2 linked regions of the Flavivirga eckloniae genome follow. The protein of the gene in region 1 interacts with the protein of each later gene in a pairwise test. Links are inferred from orthologs where the notes say so. Each region holds a gene or a part of one and is shown in the gene's direction. Other genes may lie near its edges.

The links.
Region 2: the proteins of rho (region 1) and nusG interact in binary tests that used the Escherichia coli proteins (3 or more experiments, as listed by UniProt). The link is inferred for Flavivirga eckloniae from one-to-one orthologs.

What each region holds. Positions count from the first base shown.
Region 1 is NZ_CP025791.1:4,883,371-4,900,778, reverse strand. What follows is about bases 6,024-8,920. They hold rho (transcription termination factor Rho), read left to right. Parts: upstream 6,024-6,580; coding sequence 6,581-8,260; downstream 8,261-8,920. Other genes in these bases: C1H87_RS20075 (hypothetical protein), read right to left, coding at 8,368-8,730; C1H87_RS20085 (DUF4293 domain-containing protein), read right to left, coding at 6,024-6,385. In the rest of the region: C1H87_RS20110 (DUF3667 domain-containing protein), read left to right, coding at 1-676; C1H87_RS20105 (glycoside hydrolase family 43 protein), read right to left, coding at 705-2,342; C1H87_RS20100 (ABC transporter ATP-binding protein), read right to left, coding at 2,613-4,382; tRNA pseudouridine(38-40) synthase TruA, read right to left, coding at 4,375-5,124; C1H87_RS20090 (metallophosphoesterase family protein), read left to right, coding at 5,300-5,794; more of C1H87_RS20085, read right to left, coding at 5,975-6,023; rpsT (30S ribosomal protein S20), read right to left, coding at 9,035-9,286; proS (proline--tRNA ligase), read right to left, coding at 9,545-11,023; C1H87_RS20055 (hypothetical protein), read left to right, coding at 11,123-12,286; C1H87_RS20050 (OmpP1/FadL family transporter), read left to right, coding at 12,317-13,858; GTP cyclohydrolase I FolE, read left to right, coding at 14,244-14,921; C1H87_RS20040 (four helix bundle protein), read left to right, coding at 14,960-15,322; cysS (cysteine--tRNA ligase), read left to right, coding at 15,357-16,838; membrane protein insertion efficiency factor YidD, read left to right, coding at 17,034-17,258; C1H87_RS23470 (ankyrin repeat domain-containing protein), read left to right, coding at 17,394-17,408. UniProt on the Escherichia coli protein: Facilitates transcription termination by a mechanism that involves Rho binding to the nascent RNA, activation of Rho's RNA-dependent ATPase activity, and release of the mRNA from the DNA template.
Region 2 is NZ_CP025791.1:1,416,634-1,421,009, reverse strand. The notes cover bases 1,628-4,376. They hold nusG (transcription termination/antitermination protein NusG), read left to right. Parts: upstream 1,628-2,599; coding sequence 2,600-3,154; downstream 3,155-4,376. Other genes in these bases: rplA (50S ribosomal protein L1), read left to right, coding at 3,690-4,376; rplK (50S ribosomal protein L11), read left to right, coding at 3,232-3,669; secE (preprotein translocase subunit SecE), read left to right, coding at 2,386-2,580; tuf (elongation factor Tu), read left to right, coding at 1,628-2,043. Also shown: more of tuf, read left to right, coding at 856-1,627. UniProt on the Escherichia coli protein: Part of the processive rRNA transcription and antitermination complex (rrnTAC). The complex forms an RNA-chaperone ring around the RNA exit tunnel of RNA polymerase (RNAP).

The sequences.
Region 1 (17,408 bases):
GCATTTTGCCAAAACATATTTTGACTACGACAACAGGTTTTTGCAAACGTTTATAAAGCTTTTTACAGAACCAGAAACCGTTATAGAAAGCTATATTGGTGGTACTCGAAAAAAGTATGTTAATGTTATTAACTATTTTGCCATTGCGCTTACACTATCTGGTTTTCAAATGTTTGTTTTGAATAAGTTTTTTCCTGAATTATTGGATATGGGTTTTCTTGTTCGTGAAGGTGCTGAAGAATTTCAAAAAAAGAATATGAGTTTTACTCAGGAATACCAATCGATCTTATATATGCTTATAGTTCCAGGTTATGCCCTGATTTCAAAAATTATTTTTTTCAATTATAAGAAATACAATTACACCGAGCATTTGGTAACAAACATGTATTTGTCCGCTCACATTTCAATGGTAAGCTCTATACTAATTATAACTGCTGCTTTTTTTGGAATTAATTTTGGTGTAATGGGACTTGCATTTATAGGGATACAAATTTTATACTATGCTTATGGTTTTAAGCGCCTCTTCAAATTAAGTTTTAAAAGTATTGTACTAAAAACCATTTTATTTTTATTAATTCTTGTTGTTTTATTTTTAATATTTAGTGTTTTAGCTGGTATTGTAATGTACCTTAATGGTACTTTAGATGCCATTAATGCCGCTCATAAAGCGGCGTAATGTGTCATAATTATTATTTAATGTAACGTCAATTAATTTCCTTCATAGAAAACCAATCAAAGTTTGAGGTTCGTTTACTTTCTTCACCAGAAGAAGTCGCATACACCCCAATATAAACCCCGTTAAATCGTTGTGCAATTTCATCGGAAAGTATGGCATAATCTTGAATGTCTCCAATTTGTTTTAAATCAGATAAAGAAGTTCCATAACTAAATTGTGCCTTTACACCTTCTACTTTTACATGAAATATTACGGAATCACCTTTGTAAGGAACCCTTGCCATTTCTTTTGGGGTAATATCTCCTACATTATCTTTTTGATAGACTTTTATTAAAACCAGCTGATCCTTTTGTTTTAACAATTGAAAACTATTTCCGTTTCGACGATAAATAGCCAATCCTGCACTTTCGTTAGCTTTTTTAGTCTTAAAATGAACTTTAGTAGCAGCCTCATAATTATGGTACAACGTTCGTCTACCTATAAATGAAGGATTTTTTAGTTCTTCTAAAGTTTGAGGTCGTAGTTTTAAACCTAGATATCCTTTTTTAATGGTGTACCAATTTGTTTTGGGAGTTCTTAAAAAATTCCAGTCGAGTGGTAATTCTTCATTATTAAAATCTTCTTGTGTTGGTTTTTTAGCTACAGGAGTCCATGGCAAATCCGGACGCTTTTGTTCAAATTGCAACAAGCCTTTACCTGGATTAAAAATTGGTGTTATCCCCGATTCTTGTTCGGTCATTTTAACCTTTGCCAAAAACGTTTCACGAGCCAATGTTATATATCCATCTACTTTTCGTTTGGCTAGCATAACGCTCCACCAATCTCCATTTTGGGTTTGTACCAAATCGGCATGACCTGTTTGTCCTATAGCATATGTATCGCTCAAATGGCGGTGTGTCATAACAGGATTAGCATGATTAGGAATATAAGGACCCCAAAGATTTTTACTATTAAAAACGGTTACCGAGTGGTATTCTCCAGTCCCACCTTCTCCAATTAATAACAAGTATTCACCATTAATTTTAAATAAATGTGGTCCTTCCGCCCAACGCGCATTGGAAGCGTGCCCAAAAGTAAGCTGCTTTTTCTCCCCTATAAGTTCACCCTTATCCGGGTTAATCTCCTGCATCCAAATACCATTCTTTCCTGGCCAATCTCCACTGGTTCCGTCAATCACACCTGCTCCGGTGTAATAGCATCTACCGTCATCATCCCAAAAAAGAGAAGGATCAATTCCGGGAGCATCTTTAATCCATATCGGGTCAGACCATGATTCGGCAGGATGTTCGGCTGTAATAATAAAATTCCCCTTACCTCCTACCATGGTACAGATAATGTAAAACTTTCCTTCACGATAGCGAATGGTTGGTGCAAAAATTCCATTAGAATTTCTTAAACCATCTTTATAATCTATTTGAGTTGGTCGAGATAAACCATGTCCAATAAGTTTCCAATTAACCAAATCTTTACTTTCATGAATCGGCAATCCGGGAAACCATTCGAAGCTGGAATTAACCATGTAATAGGTATCACCTACACGACATATAGAGGGGTCTGGGTAAAAACCGGATAAAATAGGATTCTTAAAATTATCGGGTGCATTTTGTCCGTAAATAGAAAAACTAATAACAAATGCCAGGAGTAACTTAATTGTTCTTAAATACATGATATAATTTGGTCTTTAAAAATTTTTAGTGATGCCTTACTACAAAATAAGCACAATAGAGCTAATTAAACACACTGCTTGCGGTATTTTTTTCTATAATCAATAGGTTTTTATCACCATTTAGTCTGAAAAAAGTTTTAGAGAAATATGACAGGTTCTCAAAATCACATTGATAGTCGATTGTGTAAGCTTCAAAGCATATAATGTGCTAAAAATGTATTATGTATTTTTATTAATACTGGACTGGTAATTATCACTAATTAAGCTAAACTATATAACTTCTTCCTCCTGTAAAAATTGAACTTCATACAAGTTTTTATAATACCCGTTTTCTTTTTTAAGTAACTCTTTATGTGTTCCTTGTTCTACAATATTACCAGCATCCATGACAATAATTTTATCGGCCTTTTTAACGGTTGCCAATCGGTGAGCAATAACTATTGATGTTCTACCTTTAGTTATTTTATCTGTAGCATTTTGAATGAGTTGTTCTGAATATGAATCGACAGAGGATGTGGCTTCATCTAAAACCAATATACTTGGATTGGTTACATAGGCTCTTAAAAATGATATAAGCTGGCGCTGACCTGAGGATAACATGACTCCTCTTTCTTTTACATTGTAATGATAACCATTTGGCAAGCTCATTATAAAGTCGTGAATACCAATTTCTTTTGCTGCCTGGTGTACTTGAGCTTCGGTAATCTCTGGATGGTTTAAGGTTATATTGTTTAAAATAGTGTCTGCAAATAAAAACACATCTTGTAATACTACTGCTATTTGGGTACGCAGAGATGCCAAGGTTACTTCCCTAATATCGATGTCGTCTACACAAATAACACCATCCTTGATTTCATAAAAACGATTTAATAAGTTAATGATAGTCGATTTTCCGGCTCCTGTTGCTCCAACAATAGCCACGGTTTCCCCTGCATTGACATCAAAAGAAACTCCTTTTAATACTTCTTCATCTTCTACGTAGCTAAAAAATACATTATCGAATTTTAAATGGCCTTTAAAATGCTCTGCAACATGAGTTCCCGTATCGTCAATTTGTGAAGTTGTATCAATAACTTTAAATACTCTATTAGCAGCCACCATTCCCATTTGTAGTGTATTAAACTTATCTGCTATTTGACGCAATGGTCTAAACAACATAGGAACGTACATAATGAATGCTACTAAAACTCCTTCTGTAACCTTACCCTCCAGCACTACATTTAATCCACCATACCAAGCAACCAAACCTATGGTTACCGACGATGATAAATCTGCCAATGGAAAGAAAATGGAGTTATACCAAACGGTTTTAAGCCAGCCTTTTTTATGTCTAGCATTAATTTTTTTGAAGTTCTCATATTCTACAGTTTCTCGGGTAAATAATTGTAGAATCTTCATACCGGTTAATCGTTCTTGTACAAAGGAATTCAAATTGGAAACCTCGGTTCTAACTTCTTCAAAAGCCTTTTTCATATACTTTTGAAAAACACGGGTTGCGTATAACAGAACAGGCAACATAATAAATACGATTAAGCTTAATCTCCAATTGGTATACACCATAACTCCAAAAACTACAGCCATGGTTAATAAATCCCTAAAGATCATGAATAAACCCTGCCCGAAAATATCGGCGATACGCTCCATATCCGTTACAGCTCTTGTAATGAGCACGCCTACAGAAGAGTTATCGTAATATTTCATTTTAAAACGCAGTAAGTGATCGAACAACTTTATACGTACATCTACTACCAAAGTTTGCCCCAACCATGCAGCGTAATAAATAAATGCTAGCTGAAATATGGTTTGCAAAATTAAAATTGCAAACATGATCGTAATGTAAAAGAGAAACTCTTTTGGGTTATCTCCCGCAATACTATCATCTATTGCCAGTCGCGTTACATGAGGTGTTGCCGCACTAAAAACTGCCAATAAAATTACCAAAAGCACCAACACCGAAAAAACAAATTTATAGGGTTTTATATATTGAAAAAGGCGCTTAAATAAGGCAATATCAAATATTTTATCTTGTTTTTTACTCATGTATTTTTATATCGTTAGGATATTCTACTTGTTTTAAATATAATCCATGTGCAGGCACCGAAAATCCAGCTTCACTCCTATTTTTAGACTTTATTATAGTGTGCAAATCTTCTACATCTATTTTACCTAAGCCTATATTAATCATAGTACCTACAATTGCACGAACCATATTACGTAAAAACCGATCTGCTTTTATGACAAAATGAAGCTCATTATTTTCAAGTGTCCATACAGCCTTCATTATATCACAATAATACGTTTTTACATCGGTATTACTTTTTGAAAAGCATTGAAAATCTTTATACTTCAATAGAATTTCTGAAGCCTCATTCATCTTGTCAACATCCAAATTTTGCTTCACAAAAAAAGTATTGTTAAACGAAAACACATCTTTTTTTAACGCTATTCTATATAAATAAGTCCTGCTTATGGCATCGAATCTGGCATGGGCTTCGTCCTTTACTTTAAAAATATCGCGAATAGCAATATCTTTTGGTAGAAAAGAATTCAATTTAAAAACCAAATCCGTTTCATTAAAAGCAACTTGGGTATTAAAATGGGCAAACATTTGAGAAGCATGAACACCTGTATCTGTACGCCCTGCTCCCATAATAGCAATCGCATCTTTTAAAAGCATAGACAGTGCTTTTTCTATAACTTCTTGTACCGATATATCTTTTGGCTGGTTTTGCCATCCATGATACGCGCCACCGTTATAGGAAAGTTCTATAAAATACCTCAATCTGATTTAATACTTTTGTTATATGAATACCATACATTATTTAAATCAACAGTTATAAAAACGCTGTTTTCTTATATTAATTTTACACAACATATGGTATGCAAAGATAGATAGTTTTGTTATTCCTGCGAATACACGAATCTTAATTATATATTAAAAGATTTTTAAACCAATTATGATTAAAATATTATTACTCTCTGATACACATAGTTACATAGACAACGACATTTTAAAATATGTTAAACAAGTAGATGAAGTTTGGCATGCAGGCGATATTGGCGACTTAATGGTAACTGATGCCATAAAAAGGTTAAAACCCTTACGTGCTGTTTATGGAAATATCGATGACAGTAAAGCAAGAGCGGAATTCCCGGAAAATAATCGGTTTATGTGCGAAGACGTTGATGTTTGGATAACACACATTGGTGGATACCCTAATGCTTACAATATGAGAGTTCGTGACGAAATACGACAAAATCCACCCAAACTTTTTATTTGTGGGCATTCGCATATATTAAAAGTAATGGCAGATAAAAAACTGGGGGTATTGCACATGAATCCTGGAGCTGTTGGTAAACACGGTTTCCATAAAATACGTACCATGCTTCGTTTTACTATAGATGGTAGTAAGATTGACAATTTAGAGGTTATTGAATTTAATAAACGTTAAGCCCTTCCTAAATCCTTCCCAAAGGGAAGGACTACCCCACTGCTTCGATATATCATGTTTCACTTATATTTTATAGGGTTGAATGTTTCCCTCCTTTGTAGGGATTAGGGGAGGCTTATAAAAAAACCCAAAGCTTTCACTTTGGGTTTTTAACGCACTAATACTACTAAGATGTTAGGTTTATCGCAATCGATCTACAGATTTTACAAGATCTTCATCCTTTTTGATGGCTTTATTGGCTAATGCCAAAAACACGATAGAAACAATAGGAAGAAACATCCCAATACCTTTCTCAGAAACCGCCGTTTCTCCAGATAAATTTAGAGATAGATATACAAAAAATCCTAGTAAAATAAAGTTTAATATGATGTTAAGTCGTCCCAATACAAACTGAGACTTCCTGTTTTTGTACATAAAAATAGCTATTATCGATAATATTGCTGAACCTAAGAACAATCCTAAGTATAGCATATTATCTTTAGCAAATACACTAACACCTTCATTTGTTTTCCATAAATGAAAAACAAAAACCAATCCAGCAGAGGCTCCTGCTGCCATTAATAGATATATTGTTTGAATACGTTGTAGCATATCATTTTATAAACTTGAAAGCAAAAATAACAGTTTCTTTTAAAAAAATACCTCTAAAAATTAAAATAAAGTTGTATAATTGCACTAATAATTCTCAACGACCGCTATTACAAGTCGTTAATTCTTCAGAAATAAGAGATCGTTTTTCAGAATTACTCAAAATTTGTATTATACATATATTCAATTAAACAATAAATGTTTGAAATTTCGCAATTAAAAGAAAAGAAGCTCTCTGACTTACAAGAGATCGCCAAAAAATTGAACGTTCCCAAATACCGTTCATTAAAAAAATTAGATTTAGTTTATCAGATACTAGATCAACAAGCTGCCGATCCAAAGGCAGTAAAAGCTGCTGTTTCGCCCACCGAAGAAACTACGGAAAAGAAAACAGAAAATAAACCAGCGAGAAAACCAAGACAGCGTGTTCAAAAACCTACTAAAAACACGCCAGCAAAAAACACACCTAAACAGAACGAAGCAAAAGCTTCGACAGAACAAAAAGCTGAAATCCCGGAAAAGGCTAATACTCCTAAACCTGATACTCCTACTAAACAAAATAAGGAAGAGCAAAAACAGGACAATAACCAGAAACAGGATAATAACCAAAAACCAAAAAACCAAAACGATAACCAGCAAAAATCTCATCAAAGACGAGATAATCAACAAAAAAACCAACATCGTAACCAAAACCAAAAAAATGGTAATGTTGAGACTGGAAACAAAGATGGAAGAAACCGTTACAGAGAACCTGATTTCGAATTTGATGCCATTATAGAAAGTGAAGGCGTTTTAGATATCATGCAAGATGGTTATGGTTTTTTACGTTCTTCTGATTATAACTATCTGTCATCACCAGATGATATTTATGTTTCTCAATCACAAATTAGATTGTTTGGTTTAAAAACAGGAGATACCGTTCTTGGTCATGTAAGACCTCCTAAAGAAGGTGAAAAATATTTTCCATTAATTAAAGTCAGTAAAATTAATGGACAAAATCCTAATGTGGTTAGAGACAGAGTCTCTTTTGAACATTTAACACCATTGTTTCCGCAACAGAAATTTGACATTGCCGAAAAGCAAAGCACAATTTCTACCAGAATAATGGATTTGTTCTCTCCTATAGGAAAAGGGCAACGTGGTATGATCGTATCGCAGCCAAAAACAGGAAAAACCATGTTATTAAAGGATGTTGCAAATGCTATTGCAGCAAACCATCCTGAAGTATATCAAATGATTTTACTAATTGATGAGCGTCCTGAGGAGGTAACAGATATGCAGCGTAATGTACGTGGTGAAGTTATTGCCTCTACCTTCGATAAAGAAGCTCATGAGCATGTAAAAATCGCGAACATCGTGTTAGAAAAAGCTAAGAGATTAGTTGAATGTGGTCATGATGTCGTTATTCTTTTAGATTCTATTACACGTTTAGCAAGAGCTTACAATACAGTTCAACCAGCATCGGGTAAAATACTAAGTGGTGGTGTAGATGCTAATGCGCTACACAAACCAAAACGATTCTTTGGTGCTGCGAGAAATATCGAAAATGGAGGATCTTTAACTATTATTGCTACGGCATTAACAGAAACTGGTTCTAAAATGGACGAAGTGATCTTCGAAGAATTTAAAGGAACTGGTAATATGGAGTTACAATTAGATAGAAAAATATCTAACCGTAGAATTTTCCCTGCTATCGATCTTACATCATCCAGTACACGTCGTGATGATATTTTATTGGATGAAAATACCATTCAACGTATGTGGGTAATGCGTAAGTACCTTGCAGATATGAACCCAGTTGAAGCTATGGAATTTATTAACGAGCGTTTTAAACAAACAAGAAATAACGAAGAGTTTTTAATCTCTATGAATGGCTAGCATTCATACTTAACTAAACTAGACTTAAACTTAAAAAAAAGCCTTAACAGAAATATGTTAAGGCTTTTTTGATATCGTTTCTCGAAAACTATCTTCTTATTTCTATATTAATACGTCATTAAAAGGTTTCTATATTCTTTTAAGTCCGATATGTTTATTTTGTTATTCAAGTTTTTCATAAGAGATAGTAAATACTTAAGACTATCTACAGGAGAGTCTTCTTCTCTTTCTTCAATAAGCTCCTCTTCGCCTGTAGGCTCATCGTCCAAAATAGGAATCATGAATGAATTGTACTTTTCTATATGCTCGTAAGTAAACCTAAGAACCTTTACGACTAATGGTATTTGCTCCTCTAAAGCATACGTTCTTAATTCTTTAATATCGTCGATTAAAGTATCCGTATTGATACCTGTTTCGTCAAGATTATCTAGAATTTTATCGATTAATTTAATTGCTTTTTTATTTTCCAAAGGATTTGATTTTTGACTTGTTAGATTTGCAAATTTATATTTTTACAAATCAAATACTAATACTTTTGCAAGATTTTGTGTAATTATACCAATCAGTTTTGAACATTTTCTTTTACAAGAAAAAAACAATATGAAAAACCACAAAATGATCCCTCATTTTTATGATGTTTTCAAGAAATTCAGTTTATATCTAACTCTATAAAACTCTAAATTATTTAAAGCAATTACAACTTAAAAAAGTTGTACCATAAAAAAAGCCTCTCATTTCTGAGAAGCTTTTAAATATTTTAAACTTTAATTTTAATTAAAGTGCAGCAACATGTTTAGCTAAACCAGATTTAAGGTTTGCAGCTTTGTTAGCGTGAATAACATTTTTCTTAGCTAGTTTATCTAACATAGATACTACTGAAGGAAATAAAGTCTCAGCTTCTTTCTTGTCAGTTAACTCACGTAACTTTTTAATAGCGTTACGAGTCGTTTTGTGCTGGTACTTATTTAATAAACGCTTAGATTCGTTACTTCTAATTCTTTTTAACGCTGACTTATGATTTGCCATTTGTTCTTTTTATTATTAAAATATTGTAGCCCGTAGGGGAATCGAACCCCTCTTACCAGGATGAAAACCTGGCGTCCTAGCCGATAGACGAACGGGCCATTTGTTTTTTGAGAGCGCAAATATAAACATTATATTTAAACTTGCAACACTTTTAAAAATTCTTTCAAATAACCTGCAATGTTCCCATTGCGGATGCAAAAATACAACTATTTTTAAATGTCACAATAGCTAAACAATTTTTTTTGAAAAAAATTTCAATTAATATGCTTTTGCAAATAACACCCTACCCTTAGAAGGTTTTCCAGAGTACACACATACCCCTTCTACTTCATTCATATCTAAAGGAATACAACGAATGGTAGCTTTTGTTAGTTCTTTTATTTTTTCTTCAGTCTCATTTGTTCCATCCCAATGCGCAGAAATAAATCCTGTTTTTGTTTCTAAAACATCCTTAAATTCATCGAAAGTATCTACTTCAGTAATATGTAAATTTCTAAAATCTAAAGCTTTTTTAAATAATGTTTCTTGAATTTCTTTTAATAAACCTTCAATGGTGTCTGTTAAATCATTTAGATTAACCGTTTGCTTAGTCAAGGTATCTCTACGAGCTATCTCTGCAGTACCATTCTCCAAATCCTTAGGTCCGATAGCTATACGTAATGGTACACCTTGTAATTCATGCTGTGCAAATTTAGCCCCCGGTCTGTGGGTTGTCCTATTATCAAATTTTACCGATATATTTTTCCCTCTTAAATCGCTTGAAATACTATTAGCAACTTCTGTAATTGCATTTAAATCTTCTTCACTCTTATATATTGGCACTATAACAACTTGATTTGGTGCTAAGTTTGGAGGTAAAACCAATCCGTTATCATCACTGTGGGTCATAATTAAAGCCCCCATTAAACGTGTAGAAACACCCCAGGATGTAGCCCAAACATAATCTTGCTTGCCTTCTTTATTAGCATATTTAACATCGAAAGCTTTTGCAAAGTTCTGACCAAGAAAATGAGATGTTCCTGCCTGCAATGCTTTTCCATCCTGCATTAAAGCTTCAATACAGTAAGTTTCCTCTGCCCCGGCAAAACGCTCACTCTCTGTTTTTACACCTTGTATTACAGGTATAGCCATAAAGTTTTCAACAAACGTTGCATAAACATTGTTCATCAGCTTAGCTTCTGTTAAAGCCTCTTCCTTCGTTTCGTGTGCCGTATGGCCTTCTTGCCATAAAAACTCTGCTGTACGTAAAAATAAACGTGTTCGCATTTCCCAACGTACCACATTGGCCCATTGGTTTATTAAAAGAGGTAAATCCCTATACGATTGAATCCATCCTCTATATGTATTCCATATGATAGCTTCACTTGTAGGTCGAACTATTAATTCTTCTTCTAGTTTTGCTTCAGGATCAACTCGTAATTTTCCTTTCTTATCCGGATCGTTCTGTAATCTATAATGGGTTACAATTGCACACTCTTTAGCAAATCCTTCTGCATTTTTTTCTTCTGCTTCAAATAAACTTTTAGGTACAAATAATGGAAAATAAGCGTTCTGGTGCCCTGTTTCCTTAAACATCCTGTCTAACTCTGCCTGCATTTTTTCCCAAATAGCATAACCATAGGGTTTTATCACCATGCAACCTCTAACTGCCGAGTTCTCAGCAAGATCTGCTTTTACAACTAATTCGTTATACCATTTCGAATAATCTTCCGCTCTACTAGTAAGTTTTTTACTCATATCATTTTTTTGGCACAAATATTGTGACTTTGTTAAATAAAAAAATAGTTCAACAAAACTAACTATTTTTGTTATGTTCAACAATAAAATTCTAGAGATATGCAATATATAAACTACTTAAAAGGGAAAGTATCATTTGTTGCCATTTTAGGTTTGCTATTTGGTTTAGCCTCTTGTGGCTCTTACCAATACGTAGGTGCAGATGATGACGGTATTTATGGCAGTACAAAGAGACAAGTAGGTGTTGAAACCGCTCCGCCTCAAAGTCAAACGGTTGTTGAAGTTCCAAACAATTCTAATAGTAAATTCTATCAAAATCACTTTAAAAATAAGTCTTTAGAAGCCGAAAATCTTTTTTCTGATGATGCTATTTTTACCGATATAGATTCATACGAAGGAAATAATTATGTTGAAAATGACACCATACCCAACAATTACCAAGGCCATGCCGGTTGGGGACAGGATAGCAATACAGTTACCATAAACTATGTAGACAACGGTTGGAACAATTGGGGATGGAATAATGGCTGGAATGTAGGATTTGGCTGGGGATGGAACAACTGGGGATGGAACAACAGATGGAACAACTGGGGCTTTTACGATCCTTTCTGGTGCCCTCCTTTTTATGGTGGTGGATTTTATAACAATTGGGGGTATCCTTATTACAATACAGGCTATCGATATGGTAATCGCTACTATGCCAATAACAGATATAGCAGAAGAGGTTTTTCATATAATACCGGTAGAAGGGGTAGTTATTATGCATCTAATAGAACAACAAGAGGTATAAGTAGAAATAACTTAAGTACATCCAGACGTAGTACTGCTACACGTAATTCAGGTAGAGGTACTGCTACTTCAAGATATAACACTGCAAGAAGAAGCAGTACGGGCGCATCAGCCAGAGTTAACAATTCCAGAAATTATAGCTCCAGAAATTACAATTCTAGCGAAACCCGCAGATATCCAACTACACAAAGAAGAACAGTAACTTCCAGAACACCTTCAGCTAATTCTGTTAGAAGGTCATCTACTCCAACTGCAAGACGAAGTTCGAGTACTGTTTACAGACAACAACCTTCAAGTACAAACAGAAGTTCTAGTAGCAATACTTACAGAAGATCATCTTCTTCGTCTAGAAGCTCAGGTTATACACCAAGCAGAAGCTCTAGATCGAGTTCTGCATCTAGATCATCCGGTGGCAGAAGCTATAGTGGAAGTAGCAGAAGCTCTCGTTCATCAAGTGGAGGAAGACGTCGTTAAAATTATAAAAGAAAAAAAATACTAGTCTATATGAAAAAGTTACATTTACTGTTCATAGGTGTGCTATCTATGTCTACAATTTATGCTCAAGATATTACAGATGCCTTAAGATTCTCCCAGGATAATATACAGGGAACAGCTCGTTTTAGGGCATTAAGCGGAGCTTTTGGAGCACTGGGTGGAGATTTGAGCGGATTAAGTTTAAATCCTGCTGGCTCTGCTGTTTTTAGCAGAAGTCATGCCTCTTTCACTTTATCGAATTCAGAATCTAATAGCGATACGCAATACTATAATGGGTTAAATAGCACCAACGATTCTAATTTCAATATAGACCAAGGTGGGTTTGCTTTTGTATTTGCCAGCAATACCAATTCTCCATGGAGAAAGTTTTCAATTGGTATTTCTTACGAAAAAACCAGCGACCATGACATAAATTGGATAGCCAGAGGCACAAACACAGATAATGACCCTAATTTTAACAATTCGATAGCTAGTTACTTTTACGATCATGCAAATGGTAAACGATTAGATCAAATATCTGCTTTACCAGAAGAGTCTCTAAGTGATGCTTATCAAGACATAGGTTTTTTTAACGGTTTTTCCCATCAACAAGCATTTTTAGGTTATGAGTCATTCATTCTTGAACCAGAAAACGATGATAATGCAAATACAGTATACACTTCTAATATAAGCCCTGGAAATTTTGATCATGATTATACCTATGCTTCAACAGGATATAATGGTAAAATCACATTTAATTTAGCAACCCAATATAAAGACAATTTATATTTAGGAGTAAACTTAAATTCTCATTTTATCAACTACGAACGCTCTACTTTGCTATTTGAAGATAATAACAACGCAGGATCTATTGTCAACAGCGTGGAATTTAGAAATAATTTATCTACTACCGGTAATGGGTTTTCTTTCCAATTAGGAGGCATTTTAAAACTAACTAGTGCAGTTAGACTTGGACTTACATACAACTCCCCTATCTGGTACACTATTGAAGAAGAAACCACACAATTCCTAGCTACTGTAAGAGACGAGGGAGGATCTAATGAAGTACAGGTTATCAATCCAGACGTTGTAAATGTTCTTCCGCAATACAAACTACAAACCCCGGCTAAAATCACAGGAAGTTTTGCTTATGTTTTTGGAAAGCGTGGTCTTATTAGTTTCGATTATTCTCGTAAAGATTACAGCAAAACAAAGTTTAGACCTACAACAGACACCTATTTTGCCGAACAGAATAACATTATAAGCAATAGACTAACAGATGCTGCTACTTATAGAATTGGTGGTGAATATAAACATGAACAATTTAGTTTTAGAGGCGGATACCGTCTTGAAGAAAGCCCGTATAAAGATGGCTTTACTATTGGCGATTTAAATGGCTACTCTTTTGGAGTTGGTTATAACTTTGGAAATACCAAATTGGATATTACATACGATCATTCAGAAAGGTCGTTTAGAAATGAACTATACCGTTTAGAATTTGATAATGCTCCTGAAGCCAGTATAGACAATTCAAACTCAAATATAACTTTGTCCTTAAGCTTTAATATTTAGAATCACATATAGCTCAAGAAATTTCGTAAAGAGGTTGTCTCAAAAGTAAGTTCAACGTCATATCGAGTTTGTCGAAATATTTTTAAATTACCAGATAATCAATATCGGTTTCGACAAATTCCATCTGACAATATTGAATTACAATAACTTTTAAGACAACCTTTTTTTTTGATTTTTAATGTAATTAATTGCCCAAAACAAAGACCAACTATTTGATTTTTTGCTGAAAACTCCTCATGTTTAGGTAAAAATTGAACATAAAACTTAAAGGCAACCTTGATTTATATTATCATAGAATTCCCAATAATTAATTGTTTGTTAAGACAAAACATAACAAAAGTGTTTTACTTATCTTTGCAGATCAAAAACATCACTTTTTAGCTAAATGAAAATTGAAAATAACATCGAACAATTCGATTCTTTAGGAGATGACCATATAGGAACTTCTTCAAATACACCATTACGAAATGATGCCTTTAAACTTTCTAACGAAGAAAAAATAGACATTATTAAGGATGATGTGCGTCATATTATGGAAACGTTAGGTCTTGACTTAACCGATGATAGTTTGAATGGTACACCAAACCGTGTTGCCAAAATGTTTGTTAATGAAATTTTTGGTGGACTGGATCCGAAAAGAAAACCAAGCGCTTCCACATTTGAAAATAAATATAAGTATGGTGAAATGCTTGTTGAGAAAAACATTACTGTTTATTCAACCTGTGAGCACCATTTATTGCCTATAGTTGGAAAAGCGCATATCGCCTATATCTCTAACGGAACTGTTGTCGGGCTATCTAAAATGAATCGTATAGTCGATTATTTTGCTAAACGTCCGCAAGTTCAAGAACGATTAACCATACAAGTAGTAAAAGAACTTCAGGAGGTTTTAGGAACTCAAGATGTTGCTTGTGTGGTAGATGCAAAACATTTGTGTGTTAATTCCAGAGGCATAAGAGATATTGAAAGTAGTACGGTAACTTCAGAATTTGGGGGTAAATTTAAAGAAGAAGCAACTCGTAGAGAATTTTTAGACTATATAAAATTAGATACAAAATTCTAGTTCTTTGCTTGTTGTTAAACTGCCAATTAACCCTATTCATGCATATTTACTCATTTGAAAAACTAGAAGTTTGGAAAGAGGCCATTCAGCTAGCTGTTAACACTTATAAAATAACAGATTTATACCCAAATGAAGAAAAATTTGGATTAGTCTCCCAAATGAGAAGAAGCTCTGTTTCGGTTTCCTCAAATATTGCTGAGGGAACGGTGAGGCTTGCAAATAAAAATAAGGCACACTTCATGACAATAGCATATAGTTCTACCTTAGAACTATTAAATCAATCAATAATTTCAAAAGAATTTAATTTTATTTCTGAAGAAAGCTATAAAAATATTAGATTAGAGGTGGAATCAATAACCAATAAGATTAATGCTCTAAAAAATCATTTTTTGAAAGCTTAACGCCAAGCAACTTAACAAAATACAATATTAGCTTATGCACCTTTTTCAGCATCAACAAATTAAAATATACAATTCACTTACTGGAGAAAAAGAAACATTCAAACCAATTAACGAAGGTTATGTAGGTATGTATGTGTGTGGTCCAACCGTTTACAGTAATGTACACTTAGGTAACGTAAGAACTTTTATGTCTTTCGATATGATATTTAGATATCTAAAACATTTAGGTTATAAAGTACGCTACGTTAGAAATATTACAGACGCTGGTCATTTAGAAAATGATGCCGATGCCGGTGAAGATAAAATCACTAAAAAAGCGCGTTTAGAGCAAATTGAACCTATGGAAGTTGTGCAGCGCTATACCGTTGATTTTCACAACATTCTAAATACCTTCAATTTTTTACCGCCTAGTATAGAGCCTACAGCCACAGGTCATATTATAGAGCAAATCGAGCTTATAAAAAGTATTATTGATAATGGTTTCGCTTACGAAGTAAATGGTTCTGTTTACTTTGATGTGCATAAATTCAATGAAACAAACGACTACGGAAAATTAAGCAAGCGTAAACTTGACGATTTAATTCATAATACCCGAGAGCTAGACGGACAAAGCGATAAAAAGAATCCTCAGGATTTTGCACTTTGGAAAAAAGCTGAACCACAACATATTATGCGTTGGCCATCTCCCTGGAGCGATGGTTTCCCGGGTTGGCACTTAGAGTGTACAGCTATGAGTACTAAGTACTTAGGCGAACAATTTGATATTCACGGTGGCGGTATGGATTTAAAATTCCCGCACCACGAATGTGAAATTGCTCAAAATGAAGCTGCTAAAGGAAAATCGCCTGTAAACTATTGGATGCATGCCAATATGTTAGAGCTTAACGGACAGCGTATGTCTAAAACAACTGGAAACACAGTGAATCCAGACGAATTATTATCTGGGAATAATAAATTCTTTAGTAAAGCTTACGGCCCTAGTGTGATTAGGTTTTTTAATGCACAATCGTCTTATCGAAGTGTTTTAGATTTAACTGATGATGGTTTATTAGCTAGCGAAAAAGGCTTTTACAGATTAATGGATGCTGTTAATTTGTTAGATGGCTTAAAAGCTTCTGAAACGTCTACAATAGATGTAAACACCTGGAAACAGAAGTGCTATGATGCTATGAATGATGATTTTAATTCACCTATTTTAATTTCGCATTTATTTGAAGCTTCTAAATACATCAATCAAATTAAGGAAGGCTCAGAAACATTGTCTGCCGAAGATTTAAATCTTTTTAAGACTACCATCAATATTTTTGTTTTTGATGTATTAGGTCTTGAAAATGCTTCTAAAAGTGATTCAGGAACGGATAAACTATCCGGAGCCGTTGATATATTAATTAAACTAAGACAAGAAGCCAGAGCGAATAAAGACTTTGCTTTATCTGATAAAATCCGAGACGAATTAGCCGAAGTTGGTATTCAGCTTAAGGATGGTAAAGATGGTACTACGTTTTCGGTTAATTAAAAGTTCCTGCGACATGTGCTGAACTTGTTTCAGTAAGGCAGGAATCTCATTGTTTGAAGTTCGATTAAAAAAGATTACTCAAAGTCTATATTAAACTTGGTAAAAGAAATATCGAAGTTTGATTGATGAAAGGAATCGAAGTGATACATTGGAACTATAATTAATAAGATTCCCTCCTTCGAGGGAATAAGAATAATGCTAAAAAAACTACTAACAGCACCGTTTTTGTTTTTGATAAAAGTATATCAAATACTTATATCACCATTAACGCCTGCAACCTGTAGATATCAACCAACATGCTCCCACTATTCTAAAGAAGCTTTACAAAGACACGGTTTATTTAAAGGTGGCTGGTTAGCTATAAAACGTATTTTTAGTTGCCATCCCTGGGGAGGTTCAGGACATGACCCCGTGCCTTAAGTATTATTTTATCTTGTTGATTTTGTAAAAGATTTCACCTAACTTCGTTTAACAATCTATAAAGTTCGCTTGTGCTGAAATCGTTTCAGCATTAAAACGGTATTTTATCTTTACATTATCAGCAATTAAAGCAAAATGAAAAAAACATTA
Region 2 (4,376 bases), 3.5 Mb from region 1 along the record:
CTAGAGCAGCTGATTTGTAATCAGCAGGTCGTGGGTTCGAGTCCCTCCATCGGCTCTTGAAATTTTGAAAGACGTATCAGGTAATTAACTGGAGTTTGTTTTTAGACAAAGGTTAGTAGGGGCGAGAAGTTTACCCTGAGCGTAGTCGAAGGGAGTCCCTCCATCGGCTCTTGAAATTTTGAAAAACGTATCAGGTAATTAACTGGAGTTTTGTTTTTGAAACAAAGGTTAATAGGGACGAGAAGTTTATCCTGAGCGCAGTCGAAGGGAGTCCCTCCATCGGCTCTTTAAGTTTCTGCGGAGGCAGGAATCTTCAGATAGAAAATTAATATCTGTTTGAAGGAAGTTCTTTTAAAAAATGAAATAAGTTTAATTGGGGAGATACTCAAGCGGCCAACGAGGGCAGACTGTAAATCTGCTGACTATGTCTTCGCAGGTTCGAATCCTGCTCTCCCCACACCAACAATTTTAGAATTCAAAACTCTAAAATTAAACAATTGCGAGAGTAGCTCAGTTGGTAGAGCGTCAGCCTTCCAAGCTGAATGTCGCCGGTTCGAACCCGGTCTCTCGCTCTAAGCGAATGTTGTCACGCCAAAAGCGTGATCTCTCGCTCAAAATTCCTGCGGAGGCAGGAATCTCTTCTTTTGAGAATTGTCTTAATGTTTGTAAATATTAAGATGTATTTAAAAAGAATAGGAAATAAAAACTTTACGCCGGTGTAGCTCAGGGGTAGAGCGTTTCCTTGGTAAGGAAGAGGTCACGGGTTCAATTCCCGTCATTGGCTCTATTTTAATAGCTAAAGAATTAGAATACACTAATATTATTATATAACTAAGATTAAATTATTTAAAAAACATGGCAAAGGCAACTTTCGATCGTTCAAAACCACACTTAAATATTGGTACAATTGGACACGTAGATCACGGTAAAACAACTTTAACTGCTGCTATTACTAAAGTATTAGCTGATGCAGGTTTATCAGAAGCAAGAGATTTCGATCAAATTGATAATGCTCCAGAAGAGAAAGAAAGAGGTATTACAATTAATACATCTCACGTAGAATATCAAACAGAGAATCGTCACTATGCTCACGTTGACTGTCCAGGTCACGCGGATTACGTAAAGAACATGGTAACAGGTGCTGCTCAAATGGATGGTGCAATATTAGTTGTAGCTGCTACAGATGGTCCTATGCCACAAACTCGTGAGCACATCTTATTAGGTCGTCAAGTAGGAATTCCTCGTATCGTTGTTTTCTTAAACAAAGTAGATATGGTTGACGATGAGGAGCTTTTAGAGTTAGTAGATATGGAAGTTAGAGATTTATTAAACTTCTATGAATATGATGGAGATAATGGTCCTGTAATTTCAGGTTCTGCTTTAGGTGCTTTAAATGGAGAGCAAAAATGGGTAGATACAGTATTAGAATTAATGAAAGCTTGTGATTCTTGGATTGAAGAGCCATTAAGAGAAGTTGATAAAGATTTCTTAATGCCAATCGAGGATGTATTCTCAATTACTGGTCGTGGAACTGTTGCAACAGGTCGTATCGAAACTGGTATTGCTAACACTGGTGATCCTGTAGAGATTATTGGTATGGGTGCTGAGAAATTAACATCTACTATTACAGGTATTGAAATGTTCCGTCAAATCCTAGATAGAGGAGAAGCTGGAGATAACGCTGGTATCTTATTAAGAGGTATTGAGAAAACTCAAATCTCAAGAGGTATGGTAATCTGTAAGCCAGGTTCTGTAACACCACATAAAAACTTCAAAGCTGAGGTTTATATCCTTAAAAAAGAAGAAGGTGGACGTCATACTCCATTCCATAATAACTACCGTCCACAGTTCTACGTACGTACAACTGACGTAACTGGAAACATTGCGCTTCCTGATGGAGTTGAAATGGTTATGCCTGGAGATAACTTAACTATTACTGTTGAATTAATCCAACCAATTGCATTGAACGTAGGTTTACGTTTCGCAATCCGTGAGGGTGGTAGAACAGTAGGAGCTGGTCAGGTAACTGAAATTTTAGACTAATACAGTTGAATACATAATAAGCTAAGGTATTCCGTTTTCGGAATACCTTGACTTATATTTACGGGTTTAGCTCAGTTGGTAGAGCACTGGTCTCCAAAACCAGGTGTCGGGAGTTCGAGTCTCTCAACCCGTGCGAAGCAAAGGATTGTGAGCAAAGAAGTTTATGCAAAGCGTAGTCGAAGAGAGTCTCTCAACCCATGCTTAAAAGAAGCTAATATTTATAATTGGCTTTTTTAGATAAAAATAATGAGGATAGTTTTTTACTTAATCACTACAAGGCAAGGTGGTCAGGTTAAAAAACTTTAAGAACAGAGGGATTTAATCCGTTCAAAAAAATAACAAATGGCTGGAATTGTAAATTACGTAAAAGAATCATTCGGAGAACTTAAGAACAATGTAAGTTGGCCATCATGGGCAGAAGCACAAAGCTTAACAGTTTTGGTTGCTGTATTTTCAATTTTATTCTCCTTAGCAATTTGGGGAGTAGATACAGTATTTAGCAAAGTTGTTAGTTATTATTTTCAGTTAATTAATTAATAGATTAATTGTTGAATTTATGTCAGAAGTAAGCGAAAAAAAGTGGTACGTAGTAAGAGCTGTAAGTGGTCAGGAGAATAAGATTAAAACTTATATCGAGAATGAAATAGCTCGGTTAGGTCTTCAAGATTATGTCGATCAAGTATTAGTTCCTACAGAGCGTGTGATTCAAATTAGAAATGGAAAAAAAATACACAAAGAAAAAGTGTTTTTTCCAGGGTATATTATGGTCCAAGCTAATTTAACAGGAGAAGTGCCTCATATAATACGTTCGGTTACTAATGTAATTGGGTTTTTAGGAGAAACTAAAGGAGGCGATCCAGTACCGCTTAGACAGTCTGAAGTAAACAGAATGCTAGGTAAAGTCGATGAGTTATCTGTAGAAGAAACAGCAAATGTTGCTATACCTTTTACTAAAGGAGAAACAGTAAAAGTTATCGACGGACCATTTAATGGATTTGATGGTACTATTGAGAAGATAAATGAAGAAAAGCGTAAACTAGAAGTAATGGTTAAGATTTTTGGAAGAAAAACACCATTGGAGCTAAGTTATATGCAAGTTGAAAAAGTATAATAATTGTTACACTATATATGAAGATACGTTCTTTTGCTTCCAAACTATAAGAATCGTATCTAACTAAATTATTAAAAATGGCAAAAGAATTAGGTAAAGTAGTTAAGTTACAAGTTCGGGGAGGTGCTGCGAATCCATCGCCACCGGTTGGACCCGCTTTAGGTGCTGCTGGAGTTAACATCATGGAGTTCTGTAAGCAATTTAATGCTAGAACACAGGATAAGCCTGGTAAAGTATTACCGGTTGTTATATCTGTTTACAAAGACAAGTCATTTGACTTTGTAATTAAAACTCCTCCAGCTGCAGTACAATTATTAGAAGCGGCCAAGGTGAAGAAAGGTTCAGGAGAACCAAACCGAAAGAAAGTAGCTAAAGTTTCTTGGGATCAGATTAAAACTATTGCAGAAGACAAAATGGTAGATTTAAATGCATTTACTATAGAGTCTGCTATGAAAATGGTTGCTGGTACAGCAAGATCTATGGGAATAACCGTTACAGGAAAATTTCCTAATTAATCTTTTAAAAGACATTAGAAATGGCAAGATTAACAAAAAAGCAAAAAGAGGCTGCAGCGAAAATAGAAAAAGGAAAACTTTATTCTGTTGATGAAGCATCAGCATTAATAAAAGAAATTACTAATACTAAGTTTGATGCATCTGTAGATTTGGCTGTGCGTTTAGGAGTAGATCCTAGAAAAGCAAACCAAATGGTAAGAGGTGTTGTATCACTTCCACACGGTACTGGTAAAGATATGAAAGTATTAGCATTGGTAACACCAGATAAAGAAGCAGAAGCTAAAGAAGCTGGTGCAGATTACGTTGGTTTAGACGAGTACCTTGATAAAATTAAAGGTGGTTGGACAGACGTAGACGTAATTATTACTATGCCAAGTGTTATGGGGAAATTAGGTCCTTTAGGACGTGTATTAGGTCCAAGAGGTTTAATGCCTAACCCTAAAACAGGTACAGTAACTATGGATGTTGCTAAAGCTGTAACAGAAGTAAAAGCTGGTAAAATTGACTTTAAAGTTGATAAAACCGGTATTGTACACGCTGCTATAGGGAAAGCTTCATTTAGTGCTGATAAAATTGCAGGTAATGCAAATGAATTATTACAGACATTAATGAAATTGAAACCAACAACTGCAAAAGGTACTTATGTGAAAAGCATATTTATGTCTAGCACCATGAGTCCTAGTGTTGCAATTGATCCTAAAATTGGT